One region of the Salipaludibacillus sp. HK11 genome, then DNA from elsewhere that is predicted to be linked to it. Evidence: riboswitches for the same ligand, from Rfam matches in the RefSeq annotation. Region 1 holds a riboswitch; the other holds the start of a gene.
What was found. A riboswitch is a leader RNA that binds a small molecule or an ion and turns the genes downstream of it on or off. The one in region 1 is predicted to bind thiamine pyrophosphate.
Positions count from the first base shown of each region.

Region 1 (4,435 bases):
ACATGTCCGTGTTCCATGGGCAAATAGAATTTGGATGAGCAATTTCTCTTGCTGATGAATCTGTTCCTAATATTTTTGTATTTTGATGTACTGCTTGACGTGGTATTCCACGCATAATATGAATACCAAATTTCAACCCTAAATTATGAACATAATCAGCTAAAGGCTTAAATCCTTTGCCTCCTTCTGCTGAAGGAAATCGATTGATTGAAGGTACTAATCGTGAATACTCATCCATGTCTAAAGGAGCAAACTGACGATACGCAGAAGATACTGCTTCAGGTTCAGACCACTGGATATCGACAATCACATATTCCCACCCATAATCTTTTAAATGTTTCGCCATGTATTCTGCGTTTCCTTTTACCTCATCTTCTCTGACTGTAGCGCCGTAACAATCCCAGCTGTTCCATCCCATTGGTGGTGTTAAAGCGTGTTGATAATGCTTCATTTGTTGGACCATCCTTTCAATATCATACTTAATAATCATATATTATGTATTTTATAACCATCGATTAATAAGTCTTTGAGTACACAATTTCTTGTTTCTATGAAATTAAATATTGGTTAACTTTCTTAACAATACACTAAAGTAACCCCTTCCATCAAACAAAACTATCAAGAGGCTAACCATAAGGTCAGCCTCTTTAAATCTAGTATTTAAAAATGGATCGCTTCCATTTTTAGACAAATACTACATTGCTTATATAATGGACCTTCAATAAATTCATGGTTACAGTTTTCTTGAATTTCATTTAAATTTTTTTTCAAATATACAAGAAGCAGTTTTGTTTGGTTCATTTCTTCAATGATTTCACGAGTTTTCGACTGGACTTCGAACTTACTCTGATCATTACTGATAGACATTGCTTCCACCTTTCTTAAATTCTTTTGATTTCTCTTGCATTCCCTTCTCTATTTCCTCTTTCGTAAAAAGCTCGTTATCCTTTGCATAATTACGAATATCTTGAGAGATTCTCATACTACAAAACTTTGGGCCACACATGGAACAGAAGTGTGCAGTCTTTGCACCTTCAGCAGGCAATGTTTCATCATGATACTCGATCGCGCGTTCTGGATCTAATGCGAGGTTAAATTGATCTCTCCAACGGAACTCAAAACGAGCTTTAGATAGAGCGTCATCCCGCTTTTGAGCTCCTGGATGCCCTTTAGCTAAATCAGCAGCATGAGCAGCAATTTTGTAGGTAATTACTCCTTCACGAACATCATCTTTATTAGGTAAACCTAAATGTTCTTTTGGCGTAACATAACAAAGCATTGCTGTTCCATACCAACCAATCATCGCCGCTCCGATCGCAGACGTTATATGGTCATATCCAGGAGCAATATCTGTCGTGAGTGGGCCAAGCGTATAAAACGGTGCTTCCTCACAAACCTCTAACTGTTTATCCATGTTCTCTTTTATTAGATGCATCGGAACATGACCAGGTCCTTCAACCATCACCTGAACATCATGCTTCCAAGCCACTTTTGTCAGTTCACCAAGCGTGTCTAATTCGGCAAATTGCGCTTCATCATTTGCGTCTGCAATTGATCCTGGTCGCAAACCATCTCCTAATGAAAAGGAAATATCATAAGTCTTCATAATTTCACAAATATCTTCAAAGTGTGTATACAAAAAGCTTTCTTTATGATGAAACAAGCACCACTGTGCCATAATCGAACCTCCACGGGAAACGATCCCTGTTAATCGATTCACCGTCAGCGGGATATATCGCAGTAACACACCTGCATGAATTGTGAAGTAATCGACACCTTGCTCAGCCTGCTCAATCAACGTATCACGGTATATTTCCCAAGTGAGGTCTTCGGCAACACCGTCGACTTTTTCTAGCGCTTGATAAATTGGTACAGTCCCAACAGGAACAGATGAATTACGAATAATCCATTCCCGTGTTTTATGAATATCTTTTCCGGTGGATAAATCCATGATATTATCTGCGCCCCAACGAGTAGCCCAGGTCATCTTTTCAACTTCTTTTTCGATTGACGATGAAACCGCAGAGTTTCCAATATTCGCATTGATTTTCACATGAAAATTACGTCCGATAATCATCGGTTCAATCTCCGGGTGATTAATATTCGCTGGAATAATTGCACGTCCTTTAGCAACTTCATCACGAACAAAATCCTCTGATACCCCTTCTCTTAAGGCGATAAATTCCATTTCAGGAGTGATCTTTCCTTGTTTAGCGTAATGAAGTTGTGAAACGTTGTTTCCTTTTTTCGCACGCAATACCTTTCTTTTCAGACCAGGGAAAACCATATGTTTCGTACGCGGGTCGGTTTCATCTTTGTAGCCATTATCTTCAGGTTTGATTTCGCGATCCTGGTATTCTTCCACATCTCCTCGCTCGTGTATCCAAGAGCTACGAATGGGAGGAATTCCTTTTGTAATATCGACTGAATACTCAGGATCCGTATATGGTCCGCTTGTATCATACACTCTAACCGGTAAATTTTCCTTTTCACCAAATGTTCCTGTTGTTGGACTTAATTCAATCTCGCGCATCGGAACGTTTAGATCAGACCTTGAACCTCGTACGTAAACTTTTTTACTATTTGTGAAGTTCGACATGATGGAAATGTTCTCGCTGTTAAATGATGCCGTTGACATAATAAATCTCTCCCTATTTTTTAATGATAGGACAAGATCGAGAACACACCAAACGGAGTAGCTTTAATAAGCACACAAAAATAGCCGGATCCACAAAATATGGAAGGACCCGGCTAATGGTATACATGCAGAAGTTATCTTACTCTAATGTTCATTCAACTTCCCTACGCTGGTATGATCCAGATCAGGTCCAAAGGGTCAGAAAACTTTATCGTGTTTCCTTCTCAGCCCAACTTATTGGACTCCCCTAGTTATTTCTATTCGATTAACTCTTAGTATATAGAAGGATTCAGAAAAGTCAAACTGTTATTTCATTCTATTTATGGAAATTAGCTCCGCAGACCCCTTGCATCCATGTTTTTACTCTATCTATTTTGAATTTCATTTTTATCACCACCATTTTATCCCATTCATATTTTGTTCCTCAGAGGAAAAAATGTAAACAAAGGGAGGATGATGTTGATGAGTAAGAGATCTAAATCAAAGAGAAATATGCAAGACAGTAAGGATGCGGTACAACCTAATAACAGCAAAGAACGAATGACAATCTCTAAAGCAGGTCCCGATGAACAAAGCCAGAGACAACGAGGGGGAAATTAATTTGAAAAAAAAAGACGAAAAAATTGTTGAAAATTCGCATGAAGGACGGGAGAAGTATTTTGTTGATGTCGATCGAATGATAAATGAGGGGCTTGGTGGAGGCACCGTTAATAATAAAGAAAATTCTGGTAAGATTGAACAGGCTAGAAACTTTAAATCTGAAGATCCACCTCATGAAGTGGATAAAGAGTAATTTTTCTCCGATTTCATCAAATTGACTTTCATTCTGAACATATGTGCTACCGCATGAAGTAGGCAGCAAAGAACCTCAGCTCCCTACTTCATCTGCGGGATAATTTTAACTTTAACAATGATCACATTGATTAGTAATAGAACGGAAGACACAATAAATAAACTACGAATACCAGCCACTGATGCAAGCCACCCACCTGCAATTGGGCCAAACATTGTTCCCAAATACATAAAGCTGTTCGAGAACCCGAATGTTCTGCTTTCCATACCTTCGGGAGATAATTGACGTAATAATGAGTTAATCGAAGGTAGCAGTCCGCCTATACATAATCCTAATAAAAACCGAAATATAATCAATTGCCAATAACTAGATACAAATGCTTGTGGAAAACTGATGATTGCTGCGAAAAACAGCGTAACTAATAATACAAATTGTGGCCCTTTTCGATCACTAAGTTTTCCTAGAAAAGGACTGACCAACATGTTTGCAAATCCCATGACAGACATTGCAAAACCAGCATAAAACGCTACATTTTGCCCTGTAGTTAGTTCTTGGACAAATAAAGAAAGAAGAGGATTCACCCCAATAAGGGCAAATTGTACAATAAAAAAGACGATAAATAACGATAAGACAGGTGACGTAGATGCAATTTTCTTGAAATCTTGCATCGTATTAGTCTTCACAGATTCTACTATTTTATCAAATTGTTCGTGAACAAAGAAAAGTACAACAAACGCTGCGATTAAAATCGTGACTCCTGTTACATAGAAAATCATCCTAAATCCCATTAAATCTGCCATGATTCCGCCAAACAGAGGTCCACAAATCCCTCCAGCAACCGCCCCAGCTTGTAACATTCCTAACGAATAGCCCATTTGCTTCTTCGGGGTACTCATCGACATCAGTGCAATTGCTGCCGGTATAAATCCAGAAATCATCCCATTTAGTAATCGAAGCAACAGTAATGACCATGGACCAACTGCAAATCCAGTCAAGGTTAATAC
Region 1 is NZ_CP181045.1:433,470-437,904, reverse strand. It holds gene ACM26V_RS02435 (glycoside hydrolase family 27 protein) at 1-451, opposite strand, end outside; gene ACM26V_RS02430 (hypothetical protein) at 661-867, opposite strand; gene thiC (phosphomethylpyrimidine synthase ThiC) at 854-2,638, opposite strand; TPP riboswitch at 2,783-2,897, opposite strand; gene ACM26V_RS02420 (hypothetical protein) at 3,101-3,238, shown strand; gene ACM26V_RS02415 (hypothetical protein) at 3,240-3,431, shown strand; gene ACM26V_RS02410 (MFS transporter) at 3,515-4,435, opposite strand, start outside.

Region 2 (4,435 bases), 1.0 Mb from region 1:
TATCAATGCCACCAATCGCAACGATTGGAATAGTAATCCCCTCTTCACGCATTGCAGAAATCATCTCTGGTCCACATGCCTCTTCAGCATCTGCCTTGGAATTGGTTGGGTACATGGGACCTACTCCAATATAATCAGCCCCATCTTTGACGGCCTGCTTTGCTTCAGCAATTGTATGAGCTGAAATACCAAGGATCTTATTATCGCCTATTTTCTCCCTTACGAAAGGCCCGTTTGCGTCAGTTTGTCCGACATGAACGCCATCAGCTCCAATTTCCAATGCTAATTCAACATCATCATTTATAATGAAAGGAATCTGATTAGCTTGACAAATCTGTTTCAATTTAAGAGCCATCTCCCGTTTGGACCGGCCTGTTAGCGATGCGTCCCCTTTTTCTCGGAATTGGAAAAGAGTGATCCCACCAGAAATAGCTTCGGATAACACTTCTGGTAGCGGTTTGTTAACATTATTTGTTCCACTTATGAAGTAGAGCTTCAGCGCGTTTTTTATAAAAAGATTATTTCGATCTACCATTCTGTTTCTACCTTCATTTCATTTAGAGATTCTTGGTAAATACGATGAGCAGCATGGTAGGTGGACCCTGGACCTTTTCCTAGAGAATAACCGTGTTCAATCGCTATATGAATAAATCGCTTTGCTTCACGGACAGCTTGTTTCAATGGAAGTCCTTTTGCCAAATTGGCAGCAATTGCTGCGGAATACGTGCACCCTGTTCCGTGAGTATGTTCTGTTTTGATAAATGGAACAGAAAAAAAGTGAAAATTTTGTCCGTCATAAAAGATATCAACAATGTTTTCAGCAGTGTCATCTTCGCTGTGCCCACCTTTGAGTAAAACGGATTGAGCACCCATGTTGAACATTTCCTTCACAGCTTTTTTTCTTTCGTCTAAAGTCGTAAGCGGCATATTTGTGATCTCTTTTGCTTCAGGAATATTTGGTGTAATAATTGTCGCTTTTGGAATTAAATTATTAATTAACGCGTCCATAGCTTCTGGATGTAATAATTTGGCGCCTGAAGTTGATACCATAACAGGGTCAACAACAAGTGATGACCACTTATATTCAATCGCTTTATCTACGACGATATTAATTCGTTCCTTATCAAACAACATTCCTGTTTTTACCGCATCAGCACCGATATCTTCCATTACTGAAGTGATTTGTTGTGCAACACCCTTTGGATCAACGGGATAAACTCCTTGAACTCCAACGCTATTTTGAGCCGTAATTGCAGTGATCGCGGACATTCCAAACACGTTTAATTCTTGAAATGTTTTTATATCTGCTTGAATACCAGCACCGCCTCCGCTGTCAGAACCGGCAATTGTTAATACTTTTGGTGTCATAGTCATTTTCCCTCCATGATGGACTTGTTGAAGTTAGCCCAATGATCGATTTGTCCAGAAGTTAATTGGTATAGGGCATCGATAAAGTGGACTTGGAAATGACCAGGTCCCATATTGGGTTCTTTTTCAGCCGCAACCTGAGCGCTAATGCCATAAAATGCGACTGCGCAAGTGACTGCCTCCAATAGATCATCGTGAACAGAGATGAAAGCTCCGACAACGGAACTTAATAAACAACCTGCTCCTGTTATTTTTGATTGGAGAAAATGACCGTTGTCGACGGTATAGACTCTGTCACCGTCAGTAATAACATCTGATTCGCCGGTCAAAGCGACGATTGTACCCCATGTTTTCGCAACTTCTTTAGCAATTGCAACGGTGTCATTCATCTTGGCGGTAGAGTCGACGCCACGCATTTCAACAGAATGATCAATCAAATTGGCAATCTCCCCACCGTTTCCGCGAATAACTGCGATGTTTAATTCGGTTAGTAATTTTTTAGCAGATTCGGTCCTAAATGGCGTGGCACCAACTCCAACGGGATCAAGTACAATTGGCGTACTTGCTAGATTTGCAGCTTTTCCGGCTAAGAGCATCGCTTCTACTTCTTGCTTCGTAAGTGTTCCTATGTTCAAAACTAATGCCTGTGCAACCTTTGCCATATTCTCAACTTCTTCTTTGGCATAAGCCATAACAGGGCTAGCTCCAATCGCGTAAAGTCCATTTGCTGTAAAGTTAGTAACAACGACATTCGTAATATTGTGTATGAGCGGTGAGGTGTCTTGAATTTTCGTTCGTAACGTGTGAATCGGTAGCATAATCGTCTTCCTTTCTGAAAAAAAGTGAGATTTTAGAAAATAAAAAAGCGCTGCTCCAAATGGAACCGCGCTGATTTGACCTACTAGATCAATTTATCGCTGTGTTCCACTTTCCTCCGCTGGTACCATCCAGATCAGGTTCAAAGGGATCAAGCAAAGCTTTGTCTCAGCCAATTGGCACCCCTAGTGGTTAACTATTTACTTATTTCTTATTTTCATTTTATCACAAATAAAACGGTAAATCATGGAGAACGCATGGTAGGTAGCGAATTATCAGTAGGAAGGAGCTGCCGTATAGGCTTTCCTGTCTATCCCTTGACTAAGTAATCATTAACAAACACGCGAATCGTAAAGTAATCAATTTCTTCTGAGAGAGCTTCTTTGATTGGTTTCATACCATTTTCAAGTCCGATTTGATCTACTACTTCCTTTATTTGAGCTATATGCTCTGGTTTGACTAGGCGATCGAAATCGACGGCAATTCCATCGTCTGCCGCTTGGAGAAGGTGACTTTGAATCGTTGTGTATTTCACATTGCGAGCTGCACAGATTTGTTCGATGGTGTAACCTTCATTAAATAATTCGATTGTTTTCAAAAAGCTAGGAGTCTTATCTTTTTTGTTGCCAATTCCGTCAGTTTGCTTTTGTTCGTAATTTTTTAAACGACTTGGTAAGTCGAACGATTTCTTTTCATCTGGATTTGCATGCAAAAATTCTGCAATAGCTTGCAAAAAGTGTTCGCCATACGAATCTACTTTCATTTGACCGACACCTTTTACTTCCAGTAAATCTTCTTTCGTTTCAGGAAGCTTTGCGCATAAATCATTTAGAGTCTGATCTGAAAAGACCATGTATGGTGCAACTTGATGCTGTTTTGCTAAGGAAGTACGAAGCCCTCGTAGCGTCTCAAAAAGAGGGTGTTGTTTGGCAAGGACCGTCGTCTGTTTCGCTTGTTTCTTTTCGACTTTGATTTCGCCTTTTAACACCGGGATAGTATTTTCAGTAAGCTGTAAGACTGGGTAATTTCCACCACTCATTTTTAAAAATTGAGAGGCAACGAGGTAATCGATAAACTGACTAACCTCTTTTTGTGTGCGATCTTTCAACAATCCGTATGTAGATAATTTAGTGAAAGAGAAATCTTTCATCTTTTTATTCGCGGAGCCTACGAGAACTTGAGCTACCATTGTTTTACCAAAACGCTCGTTCATCCGTTTAATACAAGAGAAAACCATCTGTGCTTCTTTTGTGACGTCTACCGTGTTTCGGTTGTCGACACATTCTGAACAACGTCCACAAGGTTTGATATCACTGTCACTAAAATATTCGAGGATATAAGCTTGCAAACAATTTTCTGTATGGCAGTAATTGACAATGGCTTGAAGTTTAGTATATTCATTTTCTTTTCGGTCGTCTGCCATTGTTGATTGATCGATGAGAAATTGTTGGATGCGAATATCTTGAGGTGTAAACAAGAGGATACATTCACTGTCTTCACCATCACGGCCTGCACGACCTGCTTCTTGATAATAACTTTCGATGTTCCTTGGCATTTGTGCATGTATGACGAAGCGAACGTTGGATTTGTTAATCCCCATACCAAAGGCGTTTGTTGCCACCATGACTTGCGTTTCATCATAAACGAATGACTCTTGCATCTGTCGGCGTTCGTCTGTTGTTAATCCCCCATGATATTTGCCAACGGAGATTCCCAAGCGTGTCAATTTTTCATGGAGACGTTCGACTTCTTTTCTAGTGGCAGCATAGATGATGCCTGAATAACGATTATTTCGTTTCATATAATCTTTAATGTATTTGTCACGATCCATCCCCTTAACGACATGAAATGAAAGATTTTCTCTTGCAAATCCCGTTTGAACAACGTTTTTTGGTGAAATAGATAAAGCTTGGCATATGTCTTCTGTGACCTCTGGCGTAGCCGTCGCTGTTAGGGCTAAGACTGCTGGTTGACCAGGCAGTTGCTGGATCAGACTTGGAATTTTCAGATAGCTAGGTCGGAAATCATGACCCCATTGGGATAAGCAATGAGCTTCGTCAACAGCGATTAATGAAATAGGTAAAGATTGAAGCATTTGTAAAAATCCAGCTGATTCTAATCTCTCGGGAGCGACATAAACAAGCTTGTGAATTCCATGGCGGATTCCATCAATTCTTTCACGAACTTCTTCGTGATGGAGCGAGCTATTAATAAATGTCGAGTCAATCCCAACTTCTTGAAGCTCATCGAC
Region 2 is NZ_CP181045.1:4,590,585-4,595,019, forward strand. It holds gene thiE (thiamine phosphate synthase) at 1-535, opposite strand, end outside; gene thiD (bifunctional hydroxymethylpyrimidine kinase/phosphomethylpyrimidine kinase) at 529-1,368, opposite strand; gene thiM (hydroxyethylthiazole kinase) at 1,371-2,186, opposite strand; TPP riboswitch at 2,281-2,381, opposite strand; gene recQ (DNA helicase RecQ) at 2,495-4,435, opposite strand, start outside.
Region 2: it holds a riboswitch for thiamine pyrophosphate, as region 1 does, so the genes downstream of both, thiM (hydroxyethylthiazole kinase) here and thiC (phosphomethylpyrimidine synthase ThiC) in region 1, are expected to answer to the same signal.